4 regions of the Paraburkholderia sp. JHI869 genome follow, and region 4 is predicted to be linked to each of the others. Evidence: predicted binding sites of a transcription regulator. Region 4 holds the regulator's gene; each other region holds the start of a gene.
The links. Region 4 encodes HrcA, which represses chaperone genes, less so after heat shock. Its sites were predicted from a motif close to TTAGCACTCNNNNNNNNNGAGTGCTAA; they were not measured.
Positions count from the first base shown of each region.

Region 1: a site for HrcA is predicted at 3,982-4,008, ahead of groES (co-chaperone GroES). Genes of this name have one in related genera too.
Region 2: a site for HrcA is predicted at 2,726-2,752, ahead of groES (co-chaperone GroES). Genes of this name have one in related genera too.
Region 3: a site for HrcA is predicted at 2,498-2,524, ahead of rpoH (RNA polymerase sigma factor RpoH). Genes of this name have one in related genera too.

Region 1 is NZ_JAYMSC010000022.1:86,893-94,347, reverse strand. It holds gene epsC (serine O-acetyltransferase EpsC) at 1-484, shown strand, start outside; gene VSR72_RS30195 (helix-turn-helix transcriptional regulator) at 481-744, shown strand; gene VSR72_RS30190 (family 2A encapsulin nanocompartment shell protein) at 904-1,836, shown strand; gene VSR72_RS30185 (family 2A encapsulin nanocompartment cargo protein cysteine desulfurase) at 1,811-3,781, shown strand; gene groES (co-chaperone GroES) at 4,041-4,331, shown strand; gene groL (chaperonin GroEL) at 4,357-5,991, shown strand; gene VSR72_RS30170 (OsmC family protein) at 6,072-6,629, shown strand; gene VSR72_RS30165 (ABC transporter substrate-binding protein) at 6,717-7,455, opposite strand, start outside.
Region 2 is NZ_JAYMSC010000004.1:191,825-199,279, forward strand. It holds gene VSR72_RS09940 (UDP-glucuronic acid decarboxylase family protein) at 1-185, opposite strand, end outside; gene groL (chaperonin GroEL) at 658-2,298, opposite strand; gene groES (co-chaperone GroES) at 2,343-2,633, opposite strand; gene VSR72_RS09955 (hypothetical protein) at 3,389-4,405, shown strand; gene VSR72_RS09960 (TAXI family TRAP transporter solute-binding subunit) at 4,465-5,556, shown strand; gene VSR72_RS09965 (FAD-binding oxidoreductase) at 6,002-7,321, shown strand; gene VSR72_RS09970 (SDR family oxidoreductase) at 7,321-7,455, shown strand, end outside.
Region 3 is NZ_JAYMSC010000020.1:88,895-96,349, forward strand. It holds gene leuA (2-isopropylmalate synthase) at 1-1,478, shown strand, start outside; gene VSR72_RS28605 (nuclear transport factor 2 family protein) at 1,620-2,003, opposite strand; gene rpoH (RNA polymerase sigma factor RpoH) at 2,579-3,514, shown strand; gene cydP (cytochrome oxidase putative small subunit CydP) at 3,703-4,002, shown strand; gene VSR72_RS28620 (cytochrome ubiquinol oxidase subunit I) at 3,989-5,575, shown strand; gene cydB (cytochrome d ubiquinol oxidase subunit II) at 5,623-6,759, shown strand; gene nagE (N-acetylglucosamine-specific PTS transporter subunit IIBC) at 6,843-7,455, opposite strand, start outside.
Region 4 is NZ_JAYMSC010000004.1:332,085-339,539, forward strand. It holds gene grpE (nucleotide exchange factor GrpE) at 1-307, opposite strand, end outside; gene VSR72_RS10505 (S4 domain-containing protein) at 848-1,255, opposite strand; gene hemH (ferrochelatase) at 1,291-2,358, opposite strand; gene hrcA (heat-inducible transcriptional repressor HrcA) at 2,559-3,578, opposite strand; gene VSR72_RS10520 (NAD kinase) at 3,848-4,759, shown strand; gene recN (DNA repair protein RecN) at 4,876-6,552, shown strand; gene glnE (bifunctional [glutamate--ammonia ligase]-adenylyl-L-tyrosine phosphorylase/[glutamate--ammonia-ligase] adenylyltransferase) at 6,610-7,455, opposite strand, start outside.

The DNA.
Region 1 (7,455 bases), on a different contig from region 4:
GCTGTACCAGCTCGGGCTGCCGCTGCTCGCACGCATTATTTCGGAACTGGCGCACGCGGCCACGGGCATCGACATTCATCCGGGCGCGCAGATCGGCAGCGCATTCTTCATCGATCATGGCACGGGCGTCGTGATCGGGGAAACTGCGGTCATCGGTGAGCGCGTGCGCGTGTATCAGGCTGTGACGCTCGGCGCGAAGCGGTTTCCGCGCGACGCGGCGGGCAATCTCGAGAAGGGCCACGCGCGACATCCCATCGTCGAACACGATGTGGTGATCTACGCGGGCGCCACGATTCTCGGGCGCGTCACGCTCGGCCGCGGCGCGGTCATCGGCGGCAACGTCTGGCTGACCGAGAGCGTGCCGCCCGGCGCTCACGTCACCCAGGCGATTTCGCGCCACGAAACGCGCGCGCCGTCTGCGAGCGGCCCTGTCGAGGCTGGCGCTCCCGCATCGTTGGCGATAGCCGCGGGCGCACCGCGATGAGCGCCATCGTTCACGACTTCGGGGCAACTGTGCGCCGTTTGCGCGAGGCGCACGCATGGTCGCAGGAGCGCCTCGCCGAGCATGCCGGACTGAACCGCACCTATGTCGGCGAGATCGAGCGTGGCACGGCCATCGCCTCGATCGTCACAGTGGAGAAGCTCGCGCACGCGCTGGGTGTGAGCATCGGCGAACTGCTTGTCGGCGGGGTGGTTGGCATGGCGAACGCCGTCGGCTTGCCTGCCCGCCCGCTCAGTCAGTAAGCGCGCTTTTCCATACGTTTGTTTATGTTGCGCACGAGATTGCATCTCTCGTTGTCTCTTGACGCCTATAGCCGGTTGAACCGCGCATAAGGGCTTCCCATAATCTGCTGTCTTCATAAGCAATGCAGTTTTTGTCATAAGTAACCGGAGCCCTCCTACATGTCCACGACTCTAAGCGGCCAGAATGCGCTCGGCGATAACGCCGCGCGGCAACTGGCGAATGCCACCAAGACCGTCCCGCAGCTTTCCACGATCACGCCGCGCTGGCTCACGCACCTGCTGCAATGGGTGCCGGTCGAAGCGGGCATCTATCGTCTAAATCGCGTTAAGGACCCCGAAGCAGTGCGCGCCACCTGCACGGCGCGCGAAGACGAGGGCACGCTGCCCACGACGTTCGTGCCGTACGAAGAGCAGCCGCGCGAGTATTTCCTCAACGCGGTGAGCACGGTGCTCGACGTTCACACGCGTATTTCCGATCTCTACAGCAGTCCGCATGACCAGATCAAGGAGCAGCTGCGACTCACGATCGAGACGATCAAGGAGCTGCAGGAAAGCCAGCTCATCAACAATCCCGACTATGGCCTGCTGGCTAACGTCGAGGAAGAGCAACGCATCTTCCCGCTCACTGGCGCGCCCACGCCCGACGATCTCGACGAACTGCTCACGAAGGTCTGGAAAGAGCCCGCATTCTTCCTGACGCATCCGCTCGCGATTGCCGCGTTTGGCCGCGAATGCACGCGACGCGGCGTGCCGCCGCCGACGGTCAGCCTGTTCGGTTCGCAGTTCATCACGTGGCGCGGCATTCCGCTGATTCCGTCCGACAAGGTGCCGGTCGCCGACGGCAAGACCAAGATCTTGCTGCTGCGCGTGGGCGACAAGCGTCAGGGTGTGGTGGGCCTGTATCAGCCCGGTGTCGCGGGCGAGCAGGGGCCGGGCCTCTCGGTGCGCTTCATGGGGATCAACAACCAGGCGATCGCGTCGTATCTGATCTCGCTGTATTGCTCGCTCGCAGTCCATTCGCCGGATGCGCTGGCTGTCCTCGATGACGTGGAGATCGGCAAGTACCATGACTACCCTGACACCTACCGTTAATCCTGCGCCGCTGCCGGGCGGACTGCCGGACCCGGCGACGCTTGCGCGGCTCGCCAACGAGTTCTTCAGTACGTTGCCGGGCAGCGCTGGCGCGCCTGGCGTGGCGGCTGGCAGTGGCGCAGTGGGCGGCGTGCCGTCCGCGTTGCCGGCGGCCGCGCCGATCCTCGCCTCGCTCAGCAATCCGGCGCCGGCTGGCTCGCCGCTCGCGGGGCCCGGCGGCACGGGCACTGGCGTGCCGGGCCTGGAACTGCCGCAAGGCAAGGCGCCGGGCGCGAACCTCGCGCCTTCCGCGCCGACGCATGTGCTCGCGCTCGGCAACCGCGCGCCCGCGCTCGCGCCGCATGCGGCCGCCGCGAACGGCCTGCCGGACAACGCTGTAGCGATCGCACCTGCGCTGGAGCCGCGCGTGGGCGGTGCGCTGCTCGGCGTGCCGCAGGCGTATGGGGCTGCCGAACCGGTGCCCGCCGAGGCCAAAGCCGGGTCCGGCTCGCCGTTCTACTTCACGGGTTCAGATGGCCACGGCTGGCAGCGCGAGGCGCAGGAGATCGTGGTGCCCGCGCAAGGTCGCGCCGCACCGGAGACATTCGGACTGCCAGGCGATGACGCGTTGCGTGGACTGCTCACGCTCAATCGCCCGGAATACGGCGCGCACGATGGCGCTACCCGCTATTTTCTGGCGGAACGCGAAAACGCCGCTCCGCAGGCAGATGTGCTGCGCGGCGCACACCCGCCTTTCGACGTCAACGCGGTGCGCCGCGACTTTCCGATCCTGCAGGAGCGTGTGAACGGCAAGCAGCTGGTGTGGTTCGACAACGCCGCCACGACGCACAAGCCGCAGGCTGTGATCGACCGGCTCGCGTACTTTTACGCGCACGAGAACTCGAACATCCACCGTGCCGCGCACGCACTTGCCGCGCGCGCAACCGACGCCTACGAGCATGCACGCAAGACGGTGCAGCGCTTCATCGGCGCTTCGGAACCCGAGGAGATCGTGTTCGTGCGCGGCACGACGGAAGCGATCAACCTGATCGCGAAGTCGTGGGGTGTGCAGAACGTCGGCGAAGGCGACGAGATCATCGTCTCGCATCTCGAGCACCACGCGAACATCGTGCCGTGGCAGCAACTCGCGGCGCTCAAGGGCGCGAAGCTGCGCGTGATTCCCGTCGACGACTCGGGCCAGGTGCTGCTCGACGAGTATCGCAAGCTGCTCAACGACCGCACGAAGATCGTTTCGGTGACGCAAGTATCGAACGCGCTCGGCACCGTGGTGCCGGTGAAGGAGATCGTGGACCTCGCGCATCGCGCGGGCGCGCGAGCGCTCGTCGACGGCGCGCAGTCGATCTCGCACATGCGCGTGGATGTGCAGGCGCTCGATGCCGACTTCTTCGTGTTCTCGGGCCACAAGATCTACGGGCCGACCGGTATCGGCGTCGTGTACGGCAAGCGCGAGGTGCTCGAATCGATGCCGCCGTGGCAAGGCGGCGGCAACATGATCCAGGACGTCACGTTCGAGAAAACCGTGTTCCACGGCGCGCCTGCGCGTTTCGAGGCCGGCACCGGCAATATCGCCGATGCCGTGGGCCTGGGTGCGGCGCTCGACTACGTGAGCCGTATCGGCATCGAGAATATTGCGCGCTACGAACACAATTTGCTTGCGTATGCAACGAGCGCGCTTGCGCCAGTGCCGGGTGTGCGCCTCGTTGGTACGGCGCGTGACAAGGCGAGCGTGCTCTCGTTCGTGCTGAAGGGCTACACGACCGAGGAAGTCGGGCAGGCATTGAGCCGCGAAGGCATCGCTGTGCGCGCCGGGCATCACTGCGCCCAGCCGATCCTGCGGCGCTTCGGCCTCGAAGCGACCGTGCGGCCTTCGCTTGCGTTCTACAACACCTGCGCGGAAGTCGATGCGCTGGTGTCCGTCGTACGCGGACTGGCGCCGCGCCAGTAACGCCATCGCGGGGCCCACGTGCCCCGCTTTTTTCTCTTTCGCGCGGGTCGCCCTGTGGCCCGCGCGCTCCTCCCTTCCATCGCCGCGCCCGCAATCCGCGAGCCGCGCAATCACCATATTCATAGCCACGCCCGCGAGATAACCATCTGCCAATTCGTTATTGGAGCGTCTCACGCAGGCTTCCTATACTCGGTTTTCCATCAGCACTCATCTGAAGCGAGTGCCAATGACTCTGCCAATAAACCGAGGAAAGCCGCCCATGAGCCTGCGCCCCTTGCACGATCGCGTGATCGTCAAACGACTCGACCAGGAAACCCGCACCGCGTCGGGCATCGTCATTCCCGATAGCGCCGCCGAAAAACCCGATCAGGGTGAAGTGCTCGCGGTAGGTCCGGGCCGCCGCGATAACGACGGCCGCCGCATCGCGCCGGACCTGAACGTGGGCGACCGCGTGCTGTTCGGCAAGTACGCCGGGCAAACCGTGAAAGTCGATGGCAACGAACTCCTCGTACTGCGCGAAGAAGACATCGTCGCGGTCGTGAATCAATAACCGCGAACCTGAGAGAAACGTCACCATGGCAACCAAAGATATCGTATTCGGCGACATCGCCCGCACCAAACTCATTGAAGGCGTGAACCTGCTTGCCGACGCCGTGAAGGTCACGCTCGGCCCGAAAGGCCGCAACGTCGTGCTCGAACGCAGCTTCGGCGCGCCCGTGGTGACCAAGGACGGCGTGTCGGTGGCGAAGGAAATCGAGCTGGCCGACAAGCTGCAGAACATCGGCGCGCAGATCGTCAAGGAAGTCGCCTCGAAAACCAGCGACGCTGCCGGCGACGGCACCACCACCGCCACCGTGCTGGCGCAAGCCATCGTGCGCGAGGGGCAGAAATATGTGGCCGCGGGTCTCAATCCGCTCGACCTGAAGCGCGGCATCGACAAGGCCGTGCTGGCGGCCGTCGAAGAATTGAAGAAGATCAGCAAGCCCACGACCACGAGCAAGGAGATCGCACAGGTCGCAACGATCTCGGCCAACGGCGAGGAATCGATCGGCCAGCGCATTGCCGAGGCGATCGACCGCGTGGGCAAGGAAGGCGTGATCACGGTGGAAGACGGCAAGTCGCTCGCCGACGAACTCGATGTCGTGGAGGGCCTGCAATTCGATCGCGGCTATCTCTCGCCGTACTTCATCAACAATCCCGACAAGCAAGTCGCGGAACTCGAAAACCCGTTCATTCTGCTGCACGACAAGAAGATCTCGAACATTCGCGACCTGCTGCCCGTGCTCGAACAGGTGGCGAAAGCGGGACGGCCGCTTCTGCTGATTGCCGAAGACATCGAGGGCGAAGCGCTTGCCACGCTCGTCGTCAACAACATTCGCGGCGTGCTCAAGACCGTCGCCGTGAAGGCGCCGGGCTTCGGCGACCGCCGCAAGGCACTGCTCGAAGATATCGCGATTCTCACGGGCGGCCAGGTGCTCGCCGAGGAAACGGGCCTCACGCTCGAAAAAGCCACGCTGCAGGAACTGGGGCAGGCCAAGCGCATCGAGGTGGGCAAGGAGAATACGACTGTCATCGACGGCGCGGGCGAAGCGGCCACCATCGAAGCGCGCGTGAAGCAGATTCGCGTGCAGATCGAGGAGGCGAGCTCCGACTACGATCGCGAGAAGCTCCAGGAGCGCGTGGCGAAGCTCGCGGGCGGCGTGGCGGTGATCAAGGTGGGCGGCGCGACTGAAATCGAAGTGAAGGAAAAGAAAGACCGTGTGGACGACGCATTGCACGCCACGCGCGCGGCCGTGGAAGAGGGCATTGTGCCGGGGGGAGGCGTCGCGCTGATCCGCGTGCGCCAGGCGATTCTCGACGTCAAGGGCAACAACGCCGATCAGACCGCAGGCGTGAAGATCGTGCTGCGTGCGCTGGAAGAACCGCTGCGCCAGATCGTCACGAATGCCGGTGAAGAGGCGAGTGTCGTGGCAGCGCGTGTGGCGGAAGGCTCCGGCAACTTCGGTTACGACGCGGCGACGGGCGAATACGGCGACCTCGTCGAGAAGGGCGTGCTCGACCCGACCAAGGTGACGCGCACGGCGCTGCAGAACGCGGCTTCGGTGGCGGGCCTGCTGCTCACGACCGACGCGACCGTGCACGAAGCGCCCAAAGCGGCGGCTGCGGCAGCGCCGGCAGGCGGCCCCGGTGGCGCGGACCTGGGCTTCTGAAGCGTCCCGTATAAGCCATGCGGCCGGACTGCCGTGCATTGCGGCGGTACGGCGCAATTTCCACCTGCTCAATATCGACTATGACGACACTCAACGAGTATCTGGCGCAAAAGCGCACGGCATGGCTCGCCAAAAAAGAGGCGGCCCGTAGCGATCCTTCATTCAAGGCTACGCAGCTCAAGGCGAACGTGCGCGCGCTTGGCCGCAGCGGCGTGCGCGAAATCCGCATTCGCGATTTTCAGGTGATCAGCGACAGTCCGCCCGATTTCGCGGGCTATAACCTCGGTCCCGCGTCGCCTGAGTTGCAGCTAGGCGTGCTGGGCAGTTGCCTCACGCACATCACGCTGATTCAGGCCGCCGAGCGCGGCCTTGCCGTCGATTCGATCGAAGTCGAGGTGACGGGCGAGCAGCACCCGCTCGCCCAGCAGCCGGGCTTCGAGACTATCCCGATCTTTCCGCACAATATCCGCTATACGCTCGAGATCGTTTCGCCGGAACCGGCGCATGCCATCCGCGAGCTGCACGAAGCCGTCGAAGCGGTGTGCCCCATCTTCAATCTGCTCAGGCAACCGCAGGTCATTGAAGGCGAATTGCGCCATACGGCGCCGGCAAGCGCGAAGAGAGAAAAGGCGGCCTGAAATCGTTCTGTGGTTTGAATAACAAGGCGGCGCATGGAGTAGCTCTTCCATGCGCCGCCTTGCTCACATTTGCACGCTTCGTGACTGTTACTGCTTGACGGCAACCGTCTGCTGCAAGGGCAGTAGCGCCCACTGACCGTCACGCACCACGAGGTCGATGCTCTTCACGCCGTCGATGCGGCGCGTGTGCGGATCGAATGTCGCACGGCCGTACACCACGCTCGGCACATCATGCAGCTTCGGCAATGCGTCGTGGACGCCCTGGCGCGTCGTGCCGCCCGTGCGCAGCGCGCTCGCGGCGATGATCACGGCGTCGTAGGCGAAGGCGTTGAATGCGTCGGGCTCGCGGTGATATTTCGCCTTGAAGCCCTGCACGAAACGCTGAACCTCGGGGCGAGGGTCGCCCGGGAAGAAGCTCGTGTTCGTGGTCACGCCGTTCACCGCATCGCCGCCCAGCTCGAGGAATTTCGGCGAATAAACCGAACCCGCCGCAACCACCGGCAGGCGAATGCCGCTCTCTCGCGCCTGGCGCACGATCTGCGCGCCATCGGCGTAGTAGGACACCAGCACGAGTGCGTCTGGATGCGTGTCGCGCACACGCACGAGCGTGGCCCGGAAATCCTTGTCGGTGGGCTGATAGCCTTCGGCCGCGACGACCTGCGCGCCGCGCGCGTTGGCTGCCTTCACGAACACGTCCTTGCTCGCGCGGCCCCAGTCGGTGTTTTGATAGAGCACCGCCACGCGTTTGAAACCTTGCTTGACAGCAAGATCGGCGATGAGCGGCTGTGCATCGGCCTGGCTGACCGAAGGGCTCCAGATGTAGTCG
Region 2 (7,455 bases), 140 kb from region 4:
TCGTGACGCATGAGTTCGAAATGGGGATTGCCGACCAGATGGGCAACGTTATCCTTCGTGCCGCTGTAGAAGTTATCGACACAAAGAACGTCGTTACCCTCGGCCAGCAGACGTTCACAGAGATGCGAACCCAAAAAGCCCGCTCCCCCAGTGATCATTACCCTCTTTCTGTTCGTAACTCGCATAACACTTCCAAAGTGACGCCAATATGTCAATGAATCGGCAGCCGTGCTCGATACCGACAAAGTCTGCGCAAAATGCGGCGATCATTGCCCAACGCTAGCTGCCTACCAGAGAACAAGCACGATGGGCGCAATTGCCGCGTCATCTTGTCGGAGCTGACCGAGGTAGGAGGGCCTTATGGGTTGCGTTATGAACTTCGGCTGGCTGAAATTAGCGAGCGATAGTATCACACCTTGCAGCTCCCCAGAATCACATCAGTTCGCGCTTCCGCCACGATAATCGCGACGCATCGGATCCAAATTGAAAGGCCTGAGTCTGCGTAATGCAGGACTCAGGCCTAAGGCTCCCACTAGATTTTAACTGCCCAACTTCACGGAGTGCAGTTCGTCACTGCGGGAGTTACTCGTTGGTCGGGGGAAACACTTCTCACGACGTGTCCCCTGCACTTCGATGTAGTTCCGGCGTGAGCCGAATTTACATGTCCATGCCCATGCCGCCCATGCCGCCGGGCATGCCGCCAGGCATCGGAGCATCTTCCTTCGGCACTTCAGCAACAGCTGCGTCCGTCGTCAGGAGCAGGCCAGCAACCGAAGCTGCGTTTTGCAGCGCGGTGCGCGTGACCTTCGTCGGGTCGACCACGCCGGCTTCAACCATGTCGACGTACTCACCCGTCGCTGCGTTGTAGCCGTAGTTGCCTTGACCAGCAGCAACTGCTGCCACGACGACCGACGCTTCTTCGCCGCCGTTCGTGACGATCTGGCGCAGCGGCTCTTCCATCGCGCGCAGGACGATCTTGATACCTGCGTCCTGGTCAGCGTTGGCGCCCTTGACGCTGGCGATTGCCGTACGTGCACGGATCAGCGCAACGCCGCCGCCCGGGACGATGCCTTCTTCAACGGCAGCGCGGGTTGCGTGCAGCGCGTCTTCCACGCGTGCCTTCTTTTCCTTCATTTCGACTTCGGTCGCAGCGCCGACCTTGATCACTGCCACGCCGCCTGCCAGCTTGGCAACGCGCTCTTGCAGCTTTTCACGGTCGTAGTCCGACGTCGCTTCTTCGATCTGCGTGCGGATTTGCTTCACGCGCGCTTCGATGTTCACGGCTTCGCCTGCGCCGTCGATGATCGTCGTGTTTTCCTTGCCCACTTCGATGCGCTTCGCTTGACCGAGTTCGTTCAGCGTTGCCTTTTCGAGCGTGAGGCCGGTTTCTTCAGCGATGACTTGACCGCCGGTCAGGATCGCGATGTCTTCCAGCATGGCCTTGCGACGGTCGCCGAAGCCCGGAGCCTTGACAGCAACGGTCTTCAGGATGCCGCGGATGTTGTTGACGACCAGCGTTGCCAGAGCTTCGCCTTCGACGTCTTCAGCGATGATCAGCAGCGGACGGCCAGCCTTCGCGACTTGTTCCAAAACCGGCAGCAGATCACGGATGTTCGAGATCTTCTTGTCGAACAGCAGGACGAACGGGCTTTCCAGCACGGCGACTTGCTTGTCCGGGTTGTTGATGAAGTACGGCGAGAGGTAGCCGCGGTCGAACTGCATACCTTCGACGACTTCCAGCTCGTCTTGCAGCGACTTGCCGTCTTCGACGGTGATGACGCCTTCCTTGCCAACCTTGTCCATCGCTTCAGCGATACGGTCGCCGATCGACGTGTCGCTGTTTGCCGAGATCGAGCCGACTTGAGCGATTTCCTTGTTGGTCGTGCAGGGCTTGCTGACCTTGCGCAGCTCTTCGATTGCTGCTGCGACGGCCTTGTCGATGCCGCGCTTCAGGTCCATCGGGTTCATGCCCGATGCGACGTACTTCATGCCTTCGCGGACGATCGACTGGGCCAGAACCGTAGCCGTCGTCGTGCCGTCACCGGCGTTGTCGCTGGTCTTGGAAGCCACTTCCTTGACCATTTGCGCGCCCATGTTCTGGAGCTTGTCCTTGAGCTCGATTTCCTTTGCGACCGAGACACCGTCCTTGGTGACCGTCGGGCCGCCGAACGAGCGCTCGAGAACCACGTTGCGGCCCTTCGGACCCAGCGTGACCTTCACTGCGTTGGCGAGAATGTTCACGCCTTCAACCATCTTGGAACGGGCGGAATCGCCGAACACGACGTCTTTAGCTGCCATCTTCTAACTCCTTGAATTCTTGATGAATGTGCGGTGGGCTGAACTTACTTGTTCACCACGGCCATGATGTCTTCTTCACGCATCACGAGCAGTTCGTTGCCATCGACCTTGACGGTCTGGCCAGCGTACTTGCCGAACAGGACGCGATCGCCGACCTTCACGTCGAGCGCGATCAGGGCGCCCTTGTCGTCGCGCTTGCCCGGGCCGATGGCCAGGACTTCGCCTTGATCCGGCTTTTCTGCCGCTGCGTCCGGGATCACGATGCCCGAAGCGGTCTTGGTTTCTTGATCCAGGCGCTTGACGATCACGCGATCATGCAAAGGACGAAGGTTCATGGATGTTCCTCTGTTGATTGGGACTTGAAGAGACTCAAGAAAACCTGGCTGCCGGTTACCGCCAGCCAGAGATGTTTGTGCACCGAGCGTTGTTAGCACTCTCATGCGGTGAGTGCTAATTATATGGACGGGGAGTGACAAATTCAAGAAGGGGCGGAATGGGGAATTTCCGCAGAGGTCGATACAACTTTGCAGCCAGTTTTCCTGACCGAAGTTAGGGCTACCGGCCGCTTGAATTAAGTGCCAGATTTAAATATTTTCCAATTAAAACAATACGATAGGCGACCATGACGCGTGGCTCGACAAGGAACCGAGTGGATCTGGGGGGTAGATGCCTCCAGCAAGCGCGCCTCGATGCGGCGAGCAATCTGGGAAATCTCTCGGGGAAATCCCCAACCCTGCGGCGACGGTTACGGCGATCTATTAGAGGGCCAGAGCGTTGTACGGACATGGCACCCAACAAACCGCGCCCCGTGGTTACAGATAGTCGGTCAAGCCGGCTTCGTCGCCCAGAACCGCGCCGGATCTGACTTGAGTTCGGTCGTACGGCGGCAACGTATATGTGCGGTAGACAACACTGGCAATTTGCGTATGAATGGAAAATCACCCATATGATGATTTAAGCGGCCGTGCCCGGTCAGGCACCGCCGCTCTCCTGCGCATGCAGATCGTGGGTTCCGCGAGGCCTCGCCGATCGCTTCAACGACGATCCTGAACATGCCGAAATGGCGTCGCCATGACGGTGGAACGACAGCATGTCCGCTCAGATGACTTCCGACCAGAGTTTCCCCACATCTTGCAAGCGCTGTGGCGGAGTGCTCTACCAGTACGTCGATTCCTGCCCTCACTGCGGCACGGATCACCCGTTCGACACGGCTGCGCACGCGCGCCCGAAAGCCACGTTAAGAGTCATTGGATCCGCGGCAACGCCTATGCTTGCCGGCGCGGCCGCATCCAATCGCCCGTCGGTGCACGCAGACTATTTGCACCACTATCGACTCGAGGAACACCGCCCGTTCTGGCGCACCGGTAAAGGGCTCTTCCTGAAGGGCGTATTGCTCGCCTGGCTCATTGTCGCAATCGCATACGCGGTGTTTCTGCTGTACGGCGAAAGGCACGGGCAGGAAAGAGAAATACGCGCCACGCGTACGAGCCTCGCTCAGAAAAGCTTGCCGATGGCGAATGACGCACTTACGCCTGACGCGAACAATGAGGAGGCCCGCAAGATACAGCGCGGTAGCGCTCCGGCGCAGCAACGCCGCGATAACGCGTTGCAAAGCGCGGACCGATGTGCCTCGCAACATGCCTGGGATTGCGTGCGAGAACAGGCATCGGAGGCACTCGCGATTGATCCGGGCAACCTGCACGCGCGGTCGTTGATGGAGCGCGCCATCCTGGCGACGGGTTGGTCGCCGCTGCGTTCGCCGAATAGCACCGCGCACGCGGACGCGGCCGTGCCACTGCCGCGCGGCGCACGCACCGTACCGCTGCCTTCGTCGCGAGATTGGGGCGCCGCCAGGCCGGCCGTACCCAGCGAGCGGACCGCAATCGCGCCCCCTCCACCGCTGCCGAGCGCGGCCAGCACAACAACGAACGGGAATCCACCGGACCTCGGCAGTGCTAGCGCGAGCGTTACGACAACCGCCACGAGCGAATCCGCAACCGCCGACGCCGCCAGTCCGGCCAGCAACGACAACGGCGTCGATGCCCAGGAGCGCGCCATTCTCCAGCCTGAGTTGAAAGAGGCTCCATCCTCCGAAGCCAGTCATTAAATAGGATTCGGGAAGATTCAAGTCTGCCGTACGACGTACACAAAGGCGGGAGAGAGACCATGCTGAAAGCGATACTCGCGGTACTGGCGGCGCTGATCACCCAGCTTTTTTCGACGGCCGCGCTCGCCGCCGCCGCAGACGCGAACTACAAGATCGTGACCGGCCCCGAGCGCGGTACATACATTCAGATCGGCCAGGACCTCGCGAAATGGGTGGCGCAGCCGGCGGGCATCGACCTCGAAGTGATTCCATCGAAGGGCTCGGCCGAAAACGTGCAGCGCATGCGTTTCGAGCCCGGCGTGAAGCTCGCGCTCGTGCAGTCCGACGTCTACCAGGCCTATGTCGATATGGCCAACTCCGGCAACGAAGACGCGGGCAAGCTGATCCGGCCGCTACGACTCATCATGCCACTCTATGACGAAGAGATTTACTTCGTCGTGCGTAACGACTCGCCGATGAAGAACATCAACGAAATCAAGGACAAGGTGATGAGCGTCGGCCTGATCGGCAGCGGTACCGCGCAGTCGGCAACGACGCTGTACCGCCTCATGTTCGGCCAGCCCATTCCCGAGCAGAATGCGCAGCACTTGAGCAACGAAGACGCGCTGGCCGCGCTCATCGTCAAGAAGATCGATGTGGCGATCATTGTCGCGGGGCAACCGGCCAAGCTCTTCACCGACATGAACCCCGAACTGCTGCAGCAGATCCGCTTCCTGCGCGTCGATCCGAACGCGCCAGAAACGGCGCGCGCAAAGCAAACCTATTTTCCCGCGACGATCCACGTATCGAGCTATCCGAACTGGCTGAAAGAAGACGTGCCGACGTGGACGGTCAAGGCGTTCCTCGTCACCTACGACTACAACCTGCGCGATACGGTCGGCAACCTGAAGCGCTTTGGCGATTCGCTCTGCGAAAACTTCAGCAACCTGCAGGAGCACGGCCATCCGAAGTGGAAGCAGGTGAAGCTCGACCTACCTGGCCTCGGCAAAGGCTGGCAATACTACCGCCCCGTTGAGCGACGCCTGAAGGCGTGTTTCGCGCATCGAGCCGCGGTGCAGGCGGCCGCGCCGACACGAGCCGCCGCCACCACCGAACAAGTCAATGCACGGCCGTGCTCGGACCAGGAGCGCCTGCTGCTGCTTTGCAAGTAATTTGACACGGAATGGACATCCTCCAAAAGGCGGCGCGAACCGGGCAACCAGGAAATAATATCGAGCCAAATGAATCAAAGCAGAATCAAGGCGAAGCAAATCCTCACGCTGAGCTCAGTCATACGCATGATTACAATCGTCTGAGCTCAGACAAATGGCAGGCTTGTTCCGCCACGGGACACCGCAGCGCCCCCGGATGCGCTAAAAATACAGCGCGCCGATCGCGGATGACCACGCGGTGCGCTCGCCTCGCGTTTGGCGACGCCACGCGTCGTTTTTTCTTAGGTACGTCTCACGACCGAATGGGAGCGCCTGTGATCCCGAACGCAGTCAGCCACGGATCACGCGCGTGCTCGAAGGCGGCCTTTGTGCTCCGGCGCACGGTAATCCCGGGGCAGCCTGCCTAACATGCGCCAACTGTCAATTCATTGTCTGGCGACTGCACATGAGCGTTTCGAAGCTCAGTTCTTGGGGCCACTACCCGTACGCACCGCAAACCGGCCGTGAGCCGGGTTGGCGCGAGAACGCGCAATCCGCGCTACGCGACGCGGGTGCGCATTTCGGGACGACGTTGCCGTTCGGAAACGGGCGCAGCTACGGAGATAGTTGTCTCGCCGCCACCGACCACGTTCTTGCGCTGCGTGGTCTCGATCGCTTCATTGCGGCAGACTGGAAAACTGGCGTCGTACGCGCAGAGGCGGGTGTCACGCTCGGCGAAGTGCTTGCGCTCGCGGTGCCCCGCGGCTGGATGTTGCCCGTTACGCCCGGCACACAATTCGTCACGCTCGGCGGCGCGGTCGCCAACGATGTGCATGGCAAGAACCACCACGTGCGCGGCACGTTCGGTCGACACGTTCGACGATTTTCGCTTCTGCGCTCCGATTGCGAGCCACTAGAATGCGCGCCCGAAGAAAACGCGGCGTTCTTCCGCGCAACGATCGGCGGTCTTGGCCTCACGGGGATCGTCGAATGGGTCGAATTGCAACTGATGCCCGTCGAGTCGAGCCGCCTCGCTACCCAGACGATTCCGTTCGGCAATCTCGACGAGTTTCTTGCACTGTCACACGAGTACGACGCGCAGCATGAGTACGGTGTGGCATGGATCGACTGTCTGCGGCGCGGCACCTCGCTTGGCCGCGGCATCTATGTCAGCGCCGACCATGCAACCGACCAGCAATTCGACATGCCGCAACGCCCCGTGCGGAGCGTGCCGTTCGCCCCGCCCTGGTCACCCGTGAATCGCTACACGTTGAAGCTCTTCAACGAGTTCTACTACCGCCGGGCTGCGAGCAAGGCAGGCCCCTCCGTGGTCAATTGCGCCAGCTACTTTTACCCGCTAGACAGCATAAGGGACTGGAATCGCCTGTATGGGCGGCGCGGCTTCCAGCAGTATCAATTCGTCGTGCCTGATGCTACGGCCCGCGACGCGTTGCACGCCTTCCTCGACGCGATCGCGTCGACCCACGCAGGCTCGTTCCTCGCAGTCCTCAAACGCTGCGGCCCGCTCGCCTCCCCGGGGCTGCTCTCGTTCCCGATGCAGGGAATCTCGCTCGCACTCGATTTTCCCCAGCACGACACGCGCAACGTGACGCTCTTCGCCCGACTCGACGCGATCGTGCGCGAAGCGGGCGGCCGCCAGTATCCGGCGAAGGATGCTCACATGAGCGGTGCGGATTTTCGCACCGCCTATCCAGCGTGGCAGGCGCTCGAACAACTGCGCGACCCGGCCTTGATGTCGCGCTTCTGGCAACGGACAACCCGCTAATGGACAAGAACATTCTGATCGTAGGCGGTTCCTCCGCCATCGCCGTGGCCTGTGCTCGAGAATGGATCAAGGGCGGCGCGAACTTCATGCTTGCGGGTCGCCACGCTACGCGTCTCGAAGCCGTCGCGCAGGAT
Region 3 (7,455 bases), on a different contig from region 4:
TCTTCGAAATGCTTGTCGCGATCGGCTTCAAGGAAATCGAAGTCGGCTTTCCGTCCGCTTCGCAGACTGACTTCGATTTCGTGCGCAAGCTGATCGAGGAAAAGCGCATTCCCGACGACGTGACAATCGAAGTGCTCGTGCAGTCGCGTGAAGAACTGATCGCGCGCACGTTCGAGGCGCTCGAAGGCGTGCCGCGCGCCATCGTTCACCTTTACAACGCGATCTGCCCGTCGTTCCGCAAGATCGTGTTCGGTCAATCGAAGGACGAAGTGAAAGCGCTCGCGGTTGAAGGCACGCGCATCATCCGCGAACATGCCGATAAGAACCCGCAAACGCACTGGACTTACCAGTATTCGCCCGAAACGTTCAGCATGACCGAGCTGACCTTCGCGCGCGAAGTCTGCGATGCCGTGGCCCAGACGTGGCGCCCGACGCGCGATCACAAGATGATCGTGAATCTCCCGGCGACGGTTGAAGCAGCGATGCCCAACGTCTACGCCGACCAGATCGAGTGGATGGACCGCAATCTCGCGTACCGCGACAGCATCGTCCTCTCGGTTCACCCGCATAACGACCGTGGTACTGCTGTGGCCGCTGCCGAAATGGCGCTGCTCGCGGGCGCGGACCGCATCGAAGGCTGCCTCTTCGGCAACGGCGAGCGCACCGGCAACGTCGATCTCGTCACGCTCGCGATGAACCTCTACACCCAGGGCATCGACCCGGGCCTCGACTTCTCCGACATCGACGCCGTGCGCCGCGTGGTTGAGCGCTGCAACCAGTTGCCCGTGCACCCGCGCCATCCGTATGCGGGCGACCTTGTGTTCACGGCGTTCTCGGGCTCGCATCAGGACGCGATCCGCAAGGGCTTCGCGCAGCAACGCCCCGACGCCGTCTGGGAAGTGCCCTATCTCCCGATCGATCCCGCCGATCTCGGCCGCAGCTATGACGCGGTGATCCGCGTGAACAGCCAGTCGGGCAAGGGCGGCGCGACGTATCTGCTCGAACGCGGCATGGGCTTCACGCCGCCGCGCCGCGTGCAGATCGAGTTCAGCCACGCCGTGCAGACTGTCGCCGATACGTCGGGCGAGGAAATCACCGGCGATGCGGTCTGCGCGCTTTTCGCGCGTGAGTACTTCGAAACGCGCGGGCCGGCGGCCAATGCTGGTTCAGGTCGAGTGCGCTGGGAAGGTCGCGATGTGGCCATGCCGGCTGCCGCGAACATCGATGAAGCGCATGCGCAAGCCGTGGCCGACGCAATCGCGACAATAGCGGGCGAGCGCATTGAAGTCACGTCGTTCGAGACCGAGCGCACGGCGCAAGGTGGCACGGCCGTGTTCGTCGGCGCGCGCGTGGGCGGCCAGCCGCTGCGCCACGGCGTAGGCGTGGGCGAAGACGCGGTCCATGCGTGTGCCGCGGCGATGGTCAGCGCGGTGAATCGCGCGGTCTGGCCGCAAGTGGATCGGCGCGTGGCGGCCTGAAGCTCGTCGCGCGCGACGCGCAAAGCAGTTTGAGTGACAGCAGGGAAATCGGCGGCATTGTTGAGCGCCGACGGCAAAACGGGCCGTTGGCGTGCGCCTGAGGCGTCTAAACGGCGTTTCAGCGGGTGGACTTACCGGTCATCACTCGATCGCGCAACGCGTCGCCTGCCATGCGAGCAGACGCCAGTGGCCATCCTCCTGCGTCTGGATCGCCGTATAGGCAATAGGAAAGAGCAACGCACCGTTGTTGGCTTCCATCTCGATCAGCACGCGGCCGGAGACTACGCAGGCCTCGTTGCCCGCATGCAGCACGTCCTGCGACTGGATCTCGATCTGGCGATAGCGCCGGCGTCCCGCCGTGATCGCTTCGATGAACTGCTGTTTGGTCTCGCGCTTGCCATTGGTGTGGACGAAGGTCGCGTGATCGGACAGCAACTGGTCCAGCGACGTGCCATCGCCGTCAACCATCGCGCGAAAGCGCTCGCGCTCAAGTCCGCGAATCGCATCGATTAGTTTTGCCGCCATCGCTCGAGCCCCTTGCGCGCCGCCCCGCGCCTGAGCGCAGATCCACGCCGAAGATTTTCTGCATACGTCTGGCTGAAATTTATACCAGGTTTCAGCGCATGGATACTTGCGATCAAAGACAACGCCTCCATGTATGAGGCATAAACCACGCGTCCGGCGAAAACCGCGCGTGGCGGTTGCGGCATCCACGCGGCCGCGCCCGGATGTCGCAGCGCAGCACTTTCGGCTTCATCCGATGTCTATCTATCAAGTTCCGTGGCAGAGTCCAGGCGCTGCGCGGCCCATCGAGCACCGCTGATTCAACCCTTTATTCCCCGCGCCCACGCGCCGGACTGCTGTCCCGTTCTAGAGTGTTCCTTCGGCCTGCCCTCTGCGCTGGCCTGCGCCGGGCGCGAGGCCTCGCCCCGCTTGACTGCCAGCGTTTAGTGTAATCTATCGATACAACCATTTCGATAGGAACCAAGGAACCTTGAAGCCCCTACAGACTCCAAGTATTAGCACTCGGTAATTCAGAGTGCTAACATCCAGCGTGGAGTCGCTACCTGACTTTTGCAAGATCCTGAGGAGTTCGCTACGTGAGCAACGCAATGACCATGACCCTTCCGAGTACGCTGAGCCCGTCGTCGGCCAAGGCCGGGGGCTCATTGGCGCTCGCGAATGCTTCCCTGTTGCCCGGCCAGCTGGGCAACATCGATGCCTATATTCAAGCCGTGAACCGGATCCCGATGCTGACGCTCCAGGAAGAGCGTCAGTTCGCGACCGAGTTTCGCGAGCAAAACAATCTTGAAGGCGCGCGCCGCCTGGTGCTGTCGCACCTGCGCCTCGTGGTGTCGATCGCGCGTAACTATCTGGGCTATGGCCTGCCGCACGCCGACCTGATCCAGGAAGGCAACATCGGCCTGATGAAGGCCGTGAAACGCTTCGACCCCGAGCAGAACGTGCGCCTCGTGTCGTACGCCATGCACTGGATCAAGGCTGAGATCCACGAGTACATCCTGCGCAACTGGCGCATGGTGAAGGTCGCCACGACCAAAGCGCAGCGCAAGCTGTTCTTCAACCTGCGCAGCCACAAGCAGGGCCTGCAGTCGTTCACGCCGGAGGAAATCGACGGCCTCGCGCAGGAACTGAACGTGAAGCGCGAAGAGGTCGTGGAGATGGAAACGCGCCTGTCAGGCGCCGACATCGCGCTCGAAGGCCAGACCGAAGACGGCGAGGAGTCGTTCGCCCCGATCGCCTGGCTCGCGGACTCGCACAGCGAGCCGAGCGCCGTGCTCGCCGCCCGTTCGCGCGACCGTCTGCAGTCCGACGGCATTGCGAGCGCGCTGGAAGCGCTGGATGCGCGCAGCCGCCGCATCATCGAGGCGCGCTGGCTCAACGTCGACGACGACGGTTCGGGCGGCTCGACCCTGCACGAACTGGCCGACGAGTTCGGCGTCTCGGCCGAACGCATTCGCCAGATCGAGGCGAGCGCCATGAAGAAGATGCGCACCGCGCTCGCCGACTACGCGTAAGCCGCCGCAGGTCTCAACGCCACACCGAAAACCCCGTTCCCGCGAACGGGGTTTTTCTTTTGCGCGCCCAGAAGGCTGCGCACCTTCGCACCGGCCTCGCTGATTCCACCCTAAGATGATTTCGAGGTGGTGAGCCAGACGCCGCTCCGCGGTCTGGCCTCGTATCGCGTTCGAGGGCACCCGTCGTCATGATCCCGGCATCCGGTCAACGCCAGCGCACACCGTCGTGGCTGCGCACGCGCATCCTCCAGTGGATGCGCGGCCCGACCTTCGCGCGCGATATTGCCCTCGTTCTCGTCGTCAAGCTCGTCTTGCTGATGGCGCTCAAATACGCGTTCTTCAATCACCCGCAGGCGGAAGACATGAACATGCCGCCCGCCGCTGTCGCGCAGGCCATTCTGGCCGTGCCCATGTCTTCGGCCCAGCCGTCCGTGTCCCAACCTCAGGCAACGCCGCCGCAAGGAGGAGACCGTCATGCCCACGATTGAATCGGTGGAACTCTCGCGTCTTCAGTTCGCCATCACCGCGCTCTACCACTTCCTCTTCGTGCCGCTCACGCTCGGCCTCTCATGGCTGCTCGTCATCATGGAGTCCGTCTATGTGATGACCGGCAAGGTGATCTACAAGGACATGACGCTGTTCTGGGGCAAGCTCTTCGCCATCAACTTCGCGATGGGCGTCACCACCGGCCTCACGATGGAGTTCCAGTTCGGCACCAACTGGTCGTACTACTCGCACTACGTGGGCGACATTTTCGGCGTGCCGCTCGCCGTGGAAGGGCTCGCGGCGTTCTTCCTCGAATCGACTTTCGTCGGTCTCTTTTTCTTCGGCTGGAATCGCCTGTCCAAAGGCGCGCACCTTTTCACCACGTTTCTCGTCGCGCTCGGCTCGAACCTCTCGGCGCTGTGGATTCTCATCGCCAACGGCTGGATGCAGAACCCCGTGGGCGCGGCGTTCAACTACGAAACCATGCGCATGGAACTCACCAATCTGTTCGCGGTGATCTTCAACCCCGTCGCGCAGGTGAAGTTCGTGCACACCGTTTCGGCGGGCTACGTGACGGCGTCGATGTTCGTGCTCGGCATCTCGTCGTGGTACCTGCTGCGTCGGCGCGACGTGGAGTTCGCGCTGCGCTCGTACGCGATCGCCGCGGGCTTTGGCCTGGCTTCCACGCTGTGCGTGCTGATCCTCGGCGACGAATCGGGCTACACCGACGGCGTGGTCCAGCAGGTCAAGCTCGCCGCCATCGAGGCCGAATGGGACACCGCGCCCGCCCCCGCGCCGTTCACGCTGTTCGGCCTGCCTAACCAGAAGGAAGAGCGCACCGACTACGCGATCCGCATTCCCTGGCTGATGGGCATCATCGCCACGCGCTCGATCGACACGCCCGTGATCGGCCTGAAGGACCTCATGGGCCGCGCCGAGGTGCGCATCCGCAACGGCATGCTCGCCTACGCCGCGCTGCAAAAGATGAAAGAAGGCACCGCCGACACCGAAACGCGCGACGTGTTCGAAGCGCACAAGGCCGACCTCGGCTACGGCCTGCTCCTGAGGCGCTTCACGCCGAACGTGCTCGACGCGACTTCCGAGCAGATCAGGGCCGCCTCGCGAACGTCGATTCCGCCCGTCGCGCCCTTGTTCTGGTCGTTCCGCGTGATGGTCGGGCTCGGCATCCTCTTTCTCGTGACCTTCGTGCTCGCGTTCTGGTTCTGCGCGCAGCGTTCGCTGCTCAAGGACAACCGCCGCTGGTTCCTCGGCTGGGCCCTCGTGGCGATCCCGCTGCCGTGGCTCGCCGCCGAGTTCGGCTGGGTCGTCGCGGAGCTGGGCCGCCAGCCGTGGACCATCGCGGAAGTGCTGCCCACGCGCCTCTCGGCTTCGAGCCTCGCGCCCGGCGACGTGATGCTGAGCATCGCGGGCTTCGTGATCTTCTACACGGTGCTCTTCATCATCGAGATCACACTGATGTTCAAGTACGCGCGCCTCGGGCCTTCGTCGCTGCACACCGGCCGTTACTTCCACGAGCAGACGGCCACGCTGGCGACAGACGGCAAGGTCGCCTGATCGACGCGAATCGACGCGAAATAGCGAAAGATGCAAGGAAACACGCCATGGACTACGCAACGCTCAAGTTGATCTGGTGGGTGCTGATCGGCGTGCTGCTGATCGGTTTTGCGGTCACCGACGGCTTCGACATGGGCGCGGCCGTGCTGCTGCCCTTCGTCGGCAAGACCGACGAGGAGCGCCGCATCGTCATCAACGCGGTGGGCGCGACGTGGGAAGGCAACCAGGTCTGGTTCATCACGGCAGGTGGCGCGATGTTCGCCGCTTGGCCGCTCGCCTATGCGGCGTCGTTCTCGGGCTTTTACTTCGCGATGCTGCTCGTGCTCTTCTCGCTGTTTTTCCGGCCCGTGGGCTTCGACTATCGCGGCAAACGCGTGGACGTGAGATGGCGCCAGGGCTGGGACTACGGTCTTTTCATCGGCGGCTTCGTGCCCGCGCTCGTGTTCGGCGTGGCGTTCGGCAATCTGCTCCAGGGGGTGCCGTTCGCCTACGACACTGATCTGCGCGTGACGTATCACGGCAGCTTTTTCGCACTCCTGAATCCGTTCGCGCTGGTCTGCGGGCTCGTGAGTCTTTGCATGCTCACCGCGCACGGCGCGGCGTTCCTGAAGATGAAGAGCGACGGCATCGTCGCCACGCGCGCCTCGAAGGCACTGCGGCTCTTCTCGGCGCTCACCATCGTTTTGTTCCTGGTGGCGGGCGCGCTCGTGGCGACGCTCATCGGCGGCTATACGATCACGTCGCCTGCGCCTTTGGACACGGTGGCCAATCCGCTCCTCAAGAGCGTCGATTCGGGGCCTGGGCTCTGGCTCGCGAACTACGGGCTTTATCCGTGGATGACGCTCGCCCCTGCCGTGGGCGTGCTCGGCGGCGTGCTCGCGTTCGCACTCGCGGGTTCGCGCTTCGAGCGGCTTGCGTTCATCAGCACGGGGCTGCAGATCGTCGGCGTGATTTTGACTGCGGGCTTCTCGATGTTCCCGTTCATCATGCCCTCGTCGCTCGACCCGCGTTCGAGCCTCACGGTCTGGGACGCGACCTCGAGCAAGATGACGCTCGAGATCATGCTCGTGGCCGTCATCATCTTCCTGCCGATCGTGCTCGGCTATACGGCGTGGGTCTATCGCGTCATGCACGGCAAGATCACCGCCGAGACGATACGGGACAACCAGCATACGTTGTACTAAGCGCCGAAGCCGCTTAAAAGCGCCATGAACAAAAACGCCGCGACATGTGCCGCGGCGTTTTTCATGGACAGACAACGAATCGATTACGCCGGCTGGAGCGCCAGCTCACGCGCATAGCGCGGCGCGGCGTCGCCGACCACGATGTGCAGCGTGTCCGCCGAAATCCACGCCACGTCGAGCGCGCCGAGCTTCTCGCGATCCACGGCCGCCGGGTCGCGCACGATCACGCGCAGGCGCGTGGCCGCCACGGCGTCGAGCGAGACGATGTTGGCCACGCCGCCGAACACCGCGAGCCAGCGCGACGGGTTCGGATCGAGCGGGCCCTGCGCGACATCGGCGTTTGCGCTCGCCTGAGGAGCCTGTGCTGCTGGCTGTGCCACCGGCGCTACCTTGACTGCCGCACCGCCACGTGCGATTTCGCCGCGCATTTCATCGGCGATGATGTCCGCTTCCGGTCCGATGATGACCTGCACGCTTTCGCCGCCGCGCTTGAGCACGCCGCGCGCGCCGATCGCCTTCAGTGCCGGTTCCGAGACATGCGCCGGATCGACAACTGTGAGACGCAGACGCGTCGTGCAGGCGTCGACCACCTTGAGGTTGGCCGCGCCGCCCAGCGCATCGATGTAACGCGCAGCACGCGAAAGCGTTGCCGCCGATGCCGCACCGCCAGCCGGCACCGCAACGCCCGACATCGTC
Region 4 (7,455 bases):
CCGGCAGCAGATGCTCGGCGAAGTTTTCGATCGCGAACTTGTGCGCCTTGGCGACGTCTTCCTGCGCGCGGCGGCGGACGTTCTCCGTCTCGGCCTTGGCGCGCACGAAGGCGTCCTGCAATTCGGCGACCTTGGCTTGCGCTTCGGCCAGTGCAGCTTCGGCCTCCACAGCAGCGTTCTGGTCCACGCCGCCCTGGGCTGCCGCCTGCTGGGCCGCGTCGGCCGCTTGCGGCTGCTGGGCTGCTTGCGACGCCTCGTCCGCGGGCGTGGGGTTCTGGCTCGTCGGGTTCTCTTGCGTGTTTTCCATGTCGCTGAACGTCGTTGAATAGTGAAAAAGGGAACAAAGCTTCGGGCGCCTTGGCGCGGGCCTCACTGCTCTCGCCGACGACCGTTGTGCCGGCGCGACAGAGGCTTTGTACATTGCGACAGCACATGGGTGCCGGATCGCTTGTTTCAAGGGGCTCTCGTGGCTTTTTTATACACAGGCCGAAGCCGCGAAATCGCCAGTTACAACCATTACTGCACCGCCGCAAAAATGAAATTGAGTAAGGGACATCCCTGACCTACACTCAGGAATGGATGCTGCTCATGGCGTGTTTACCCTGAAGGCAGCATCGCACCGAACAGGCCCGGATCCAGCCGATCTTCTATTAAACGAACGCGCTAACCGGGCCTCGAAACTGGCCGTTTTGCCGCGATCCCTAGGGGAGTACCGTGAAACTGACCTTTGCCATATCGGTGGTCGCTCTGGTACTCATCGCCGGAACTACGACCATCTGCATGTCGGGCGCCGTGAACGAAAACACGACGGAATACGGGGGCGTGCACGCTACGATGGAAGCGCTCTTCAGCCCTCACGCGAAAGTTTGTCGATAGTGCGGCGGTCGCGCTTGGTCGGCCTGCCCTGCAACACGGCAGCCGGTTCGCGAAAGAGCCGGCGCCGGTCCTGCTCCACCGCGCGCCTCTCGCGCCCGGCTTCGGTTTCCGCATAAAGCGTCTGCGCGATGCTGGCAGGGCCGCGCACGTCGCAAATCCCCAGCACTTGCACTTCCCACACCACGTGATCGATCTCGATTTCGACGAGGTCGCCCACGCGCACGTCCTTCGACGCCTTCACGGCGTCGCCGCCAATGCGCACGCGCCCCTTGGCCACGGCGTCGGAGGCGAGCGAGCGCGTCTTGAAGAAACGCGCCGCCCATAACCATTTATCGATGCGCAGCCGCGCGCCAGGTTCAGTCGAAATCTTGTAGTTCATCAGATGCTTTCCAGATGCGCGGCTCGGTTCGCTGGTCAAGCCGCCGCGCCTGCGTGCGCCGCGGCCTGCACAGGCCAGCCCTGCAGGTGCTGCGCAACGATCTCGCCCAGCGCCGCAATCCAGGCGTGCGAAGCGTTCAGGCACGGAATACGGTGGAACTCCTTGCCGCCGCCGTGCAGGAATTCATCGCGCACTTCCATGCCGATTTCCTCGATGGTTTCCAGGCAATCCGCCGTGAAACCGGGGCAGAACACGTCCGCACGACGCACACCGCCCGCGCCCAGTTCCCGCAGCGTGGGCGCTGTGTACGGCTGGAGCCACTGCGCCCGCCCAAAGCGCGACTGGAACGTCACCCGGCATTCGACCGGTGTCAGCTCCAGCGCGTGCATCAGGAGCGCGGCCGTTTGCTGGCACTGGTCGTGGTACGGGTCGCCGAGGTCGAGCGTGCGGCTTGGCACGCCGTGAAAGCTCAGCACGAGGCGGTCGCCCGCCGCGAAATTCGGCTTGCCGTGTGCGTGCCAGTACTGATGCACCTGCGCCGCGAGCGCCGCGATGTAAGCCGGATGGTCGTGATAGCCACGCACCGTGCGGATTTCCGGCTGGTTGCGCATGCGGCGCAATGCAACGAAGGCCGCGTCGAACGCCGTGGCCGTGGTCGACGCCGCATACTGCGGGTACATCGGCATGAGCAGAATGCGTTCCGCGCCCGCCAGCTTGAGCTGGTTCAGCATCGCCGGAATGTCGGGCGTGCCGTAGCGCATCGCGAAATCGACGAGGACCGTGTAGTCGTTGATCTGCAGCAGATGGCGCAGGCCGTCGGTCTGCTTTTGCGTGTGCACGCGCAGCGGCGAGCCCTCGGGCGTCCAGACCGCCGCGTACTTCTTCGCCGAAGAGCGGCCGCGAAACGGCAGGATCAGCGCGCGCAGGATGACCTGCCAGACGGGCGCAGGAATCTCGACCACGCGCGGATCGGAGAGAAACTGCGCGAGATAGCGGCGCACAGCGCGCGGCGTGGGCGCGTCCGGGGTGCCCAGGTTAATGAGCAGCACGGCGACGCGATGCGCCGCGGCGGACTGCGAAGGCCGCTCCAGGTCGAAACGCATAGGCGATCAGTGGCGCCGCGCGAATGCGCAGCAACGGTTGCACGAAACAAACATTATAGCGGGCGGTCCTGGCGGGCCAAACCGACCCGTAGTGCCATGGAGCTGCACATTGCGCGTTGGCCATTCGGCCGATGGCGCGCGCCGCGCCTTTCGGGGATGATCTTCGGGAAGGCAGGTGTGCCCGATGCCCGATGCGGCGCTCAGTTCTGGCTGAGCGTGAGCGAGAGCAGGCGCGCGGTGATATCGACGATCGGGATCACCCGGTTGTACGCCATGCGCGTCGGCCCGATCACGCCGAGTGTGCCGACGATCTTGCCGTTCACCTCGTAGGGGGCCGTCACGACGCTCATTTCCTCGATCGGCACGAGTTGCGACTCGCCGCCAATGAAAATCTGCACGCCCTGCGCGTGGCTCGAGACGTCGAGCAGTTGCAGGAGGCTGGTTTTCTGGTCGAACACGTCGAAGAGCTTGCGCAGGCGCGCCATGTCCGAAGAAAGGTCGGCGACTTCGAGCAGGTTGCGCTCGCCGGAAATGAGCAGGGTGTCGCCGCCTTCGGGCTCCTCGGTGCTCGCGGTCACCGCCGCGTGCATGAGCGTGGTCATGTCGCCGCGCAGCGCGTCGATTTCCTCGCGCAGGCGGCGACGCACCTCGTCGAACGACAGGCCCGCGAAGTGCGCGTTGATGTAATTCGAGGCTTCAATGAGCTCGGAAGGCGAGAAGTCGCGCTGCGTCGCCATGATCCGGTTCTGCACGTCGCCTTCGGGCGTCACGATGATGAGCAGGATGCGCTTGTCGGACAGGCGCATGAACTCGATCTGCTTGAACACGTGGCTGCGCCGGGGCGTGAGCACCACGCCCGCGAACTGCGAGAGGTTCGAGAGCACGCTGGCCGCCGCCGCCACCACTTTCTGCGGCTCGCCGGGGCGCAGCGTGGTCTTCACCGCGCGCGTGACCGCGTCGTCCTCGGAGCCGGGCTCGACGGTGAGCATGGTGTCGACGAACAGGCGATAGCCGCGCGGCGTGGGCACACGCCCGGCCGAGGTATGCGGGCTGGACACGAGACCCAGCTCCTCGAGATCCGACATGACGTTGCGGATCGTCGCCGGGCTCAGCTCCAGGCCGGAATAGCGCGACAGCGTGCGCGAGCCGACCGGCTGACCTTCGGCGATGTAGCGCTCGATCAGCGTCTTGAGGAGGGTTTGTGCGCGGGGATCTAGCATGACTCAAAATTTTAGCCTAATGGCGCTTTGGCCGCGAGTGCGCCGCCAGGCCGGGCCCGGCGGGCAGGTCCGCAGCGCGGGGCGGGCCGATAGCGGGCGCCCGGCCTGGCGCAGGAGCCCGCCCACGACACCGCGCACGGCACTTCGCGCGCTGCTGTCATCGCCGTGTCACCGGCTTCGGGCTGGAAGACGCGGCGCACAAGGCCTGGCGGGCCACTCGCGGCTTGCGCCAGGTTCTTTTCGTGACCTGACTATGGTGTAATGCCGGCATGCAGATCCAGAAGATCCAGAGCCAGTTCAAGACTGTTGCGCTCGTTGGGCGCAGCAATACGCCAGGCATCGCCGAGCCGCTGACGGCGCTCGCCCAGACCATTTCGAAGCGCGGCTTCGAGGTGGTGTTCGAAGCGCAGACCGCAGAGGAAATCGGCGCGCAAGGCTATCCGGCGCTGCAGCCCGCCGAAATCGGCGCGCGCGCGGACGTGGCCGTCGTGCTCGGCGGAGACGGCACGATGCTCGGCATCGGCCGCCAGCTCGCGCCCTACCGCACGCCGCTCATCGGCATCAACCACGGGCGGCTCGGCTTCATCACCGACATCGCGTTCTCCGAAATGCAGGAGGTCGTGCCGCAACTGCTCGCGGGCTCGTTCGAGCGCGAGGAACGGTCGCTGCTCGAATCGCGCATCACGCGTGACGGCGACCCGATCTACCACGCGCTCGCCTTCAACGACGTAGTCGTGAACCGTAGCGGCTTTTCAGGCATGGCCGAACTGCGCGTGAACGTGGACGGCCGCTTCATGTACAACCAGCGCTCGGACGGTTTGATCGTCGCGACGCCCACGGGCTCGACCGCCTACGCGCTCTCGTCGCAGGGGCCGATCCTGCATCCGCAGCTGCAGGGCATCGTGCTCGTGCCGATCGCGCCGCATGCGCTCTCAAACCGCCCGATCGTGCTGCCCGACGACTGCAAGGTGAGCATCCAGATCGTGGCGGGCCGCGACGTCAACGTGAACTTCGACATGCAGTCGTTCACGGCGCTGGAGCTGAACGACGTGATCGAAGTGCGCCGCTCGCGCCACACCGTGCCCTTCCTGCACCCGGTCGGCTACAGCTACTACCGCACGCTGCGCAAGAAGCTGCACTGGAACGAGCATCCCTCGCTGCAGGGCGATCCGGAGGACTAAAGCCGCGTCTTCGCGTGAAGCGCGCGTGGGCTGCAACGTATTTGCCACGCAGGTGCCATGCAGCCAGCAGTGCCACGGTCATCAAAGCCAACCCAAAAAAAGCACAACCAGACGCCATGCTTCGCCATCTCTCGATTCGCGACTTCGTGATCGTCGCGGCGCTCGACCTCGAATTCGACAACGGCTTCACCGTGTTTTCCGGCGAGACGGGCGCGGGCAAGTCGATCCTGATCGACGCCCTCGCCCTCACGCTCGGCACGCGCGCCGACGCGAGCGTCGTACGCACGGGCGAGAGCCGCGCCGACATCACCGCCGAGTTCGATGTGCCCGCGCACGCCGCTATTTGGCTCGACGAGCAGGCGCTCACGAACGGCGACGGCGAGCAAACGGTCATGATGCGCCGCGTGGTGGACAGCGGCGGGCGCTCGCGCGCCTTCATCAACGGCACGCCGGCCACGCTCGCGCAGTTGCGCGAGCTAGGCGAGATGCTCGTGGACATCCACGGCCAGCATGCGCACCAACTGCTCATGCGCCCCGACGCACAGCGCGAACTGTTCGACACCCACGCGGGCCTCATAGATCTCGCCGCCACCGTCACGCGTGCATGGCGCGAGGCGCGCGACGCGCGTCTTGCACTGCAAAGCGCCATGTCGCGCGACCGCGAACTGCAGCTCGAGCGCGAGCGCCTTGCGTGGCAGCTTGCCGAGCTCGACAAGCTCGCGCCGCAGCCGGGCGAATGGGAAGAAGTGAACGCGGAGCACGTGCGGCTTTCGAACTCGGCCAACCTGATCGAAGGCGTGCAAGGCGCGCTCGCCGCGTTATCCGAATCCGACGAGGCGATGCTCTCGCAGCTAAACTCGATCGTCTCGAAGCTGCGCAGTCTCGCCGAAGTCGACGCCGAGCTCAACGACGCGCTCGCCGCGCTCGAACCGGCCGCGATCCAGATCCAGGAAGCGGCGTACTCGCTTTCGCATTACGCGCAACGCCTCGATCTCGATCCGCAACATCTCGCGCAGGTCGAACGGCGCCTCGACGCGCTGCATTCGACGGCGCGCAAATTCCGCCTCCCGGCCGAGACGCTGCCCGAGGAACACGCGGCGCGCCGCCAGCAGCTTGCGGCGCTCGACGCCGCGTCCGATCTCGACGCCCTGCGCGCCGCCGAGCAAAAGGCGCAAGAAGCGTATCTCGTGCAGGCGCGCCAGCTCTCGAAGGCGCGCGCCAAGGCGGCGAAGGCGCTCGGCGCGGCGGTCACGCAAGGCATGCAGGAACTGTCGATGGCGGGAGGCAGCTTCGAAGTCGCGCTCGTGGCGCTCGGCAGCTCGAATGGCGAGCCGATCGGCGGCGCGCACGGTCTGGAGCAGATCGAATTCCGCGTGGCGGGCCATGCCGGCGTGCCGCTGCGCCCGCTCGCGAAGATCGCCTCAGGCGGCGAACTCGCGCGCATCAGCCTCGCGCTCGCCGTGATCGCGAGCGCGGCGAGCCCAACGCCCACGCTGATCTTCGACGAAGTCGATACGGGCATTGGCGGCGGCGTGGCCGAAGTGGTGGGGCGTTTGCTGCACCAGCTCGGACGCGCGCGCCAGGTGCTGTGCGTCACGCACCTGCCGCAGGTGGCGGCGCGTGGCGATCACCACTTTCAGGTGGCGAAGTCCGGCGACGGCAACGGCGGCACGGTCTCGGCCGTCACGCCGCTCGACCGTGGCGGCCGGGTGGAAGAAGTCGCGCGCATGCTGGGCGGGCTGGAGATTACCGCGACGACCCGGCGGCATGCGAAGGAGATGCTGGCTGCGTGAGCGAGACTGCGCCTCACGTATCAGGCACACCAGCCATCGACGCGTAGCGCGCTCGCGCTACGCCTCCCCTCGCTCCCCGAACACCCGCTTCCACAACGCCAGCACCACCTCGCGCTCGCGCGCGACACGCGCCGGATCGACCCGCGCCTTCTCCATGCCGTCGAGCCGCAACTGGTGCTGCAGCTTGCGATAAAGCCGGTACGCCGAGCCTATCGTCTCGGCCTCCTCCTCGCTCATGAGCCCGAAGCGCGACACCTCGCGCAGCAGCGCGATATTGCCCGTATTGCGGATCAGCTCGGGGTCCTGCGCCGCGTGCAGCAGCACCCAGTACTGCACGAGAAACTCGATGTCCACCATGCCGCCGCGATCGTGCTTCAGGTCGAAGAGCTCGGTGCGGTTCGGGTGGCCGTCTTCTACGCGCTGGCGCATCTCCACGATTTCCTTCGCGAGCGGCGCTGCGTCGCGCGGCGTGGTCAGCACCTGCACGCGGATCGCCTCGAAGGCGCTGCCGATCGCCGCATCCCCAGCCGAGAAGCGCGCGCGCGTGAGCGCCTGGTGCTCCCAGACCCACGCCGTGTTCGCCGCGTCGCCTTCGCGCAGCTGGTAGCGACGGAACGCATCGAGGTCCGTCACGAGCAATCCCGACTCGCCGTTCGGCCGCAAGCGCAGATCGACGTCGAAGAGCGTGCCGGCGCCCGTGGCCGTCGTGAGCCAGGTGATGAGGCGGCGCGCGAAGGTCGCGTAGATTTCCGAGGCGCGCTCGTCCTCGTCTTCGTAGAGAAAGATGATGTCGAGGTCCGACGCATAGCCCAGCTCCTTGCCGCCAAGCTTGCCGTAGGCGATCGCTGCGAAGCGCGGCACCTCGCGATGGCGCTTGGCGAGCTGCTTCCACACGGTCTCGAT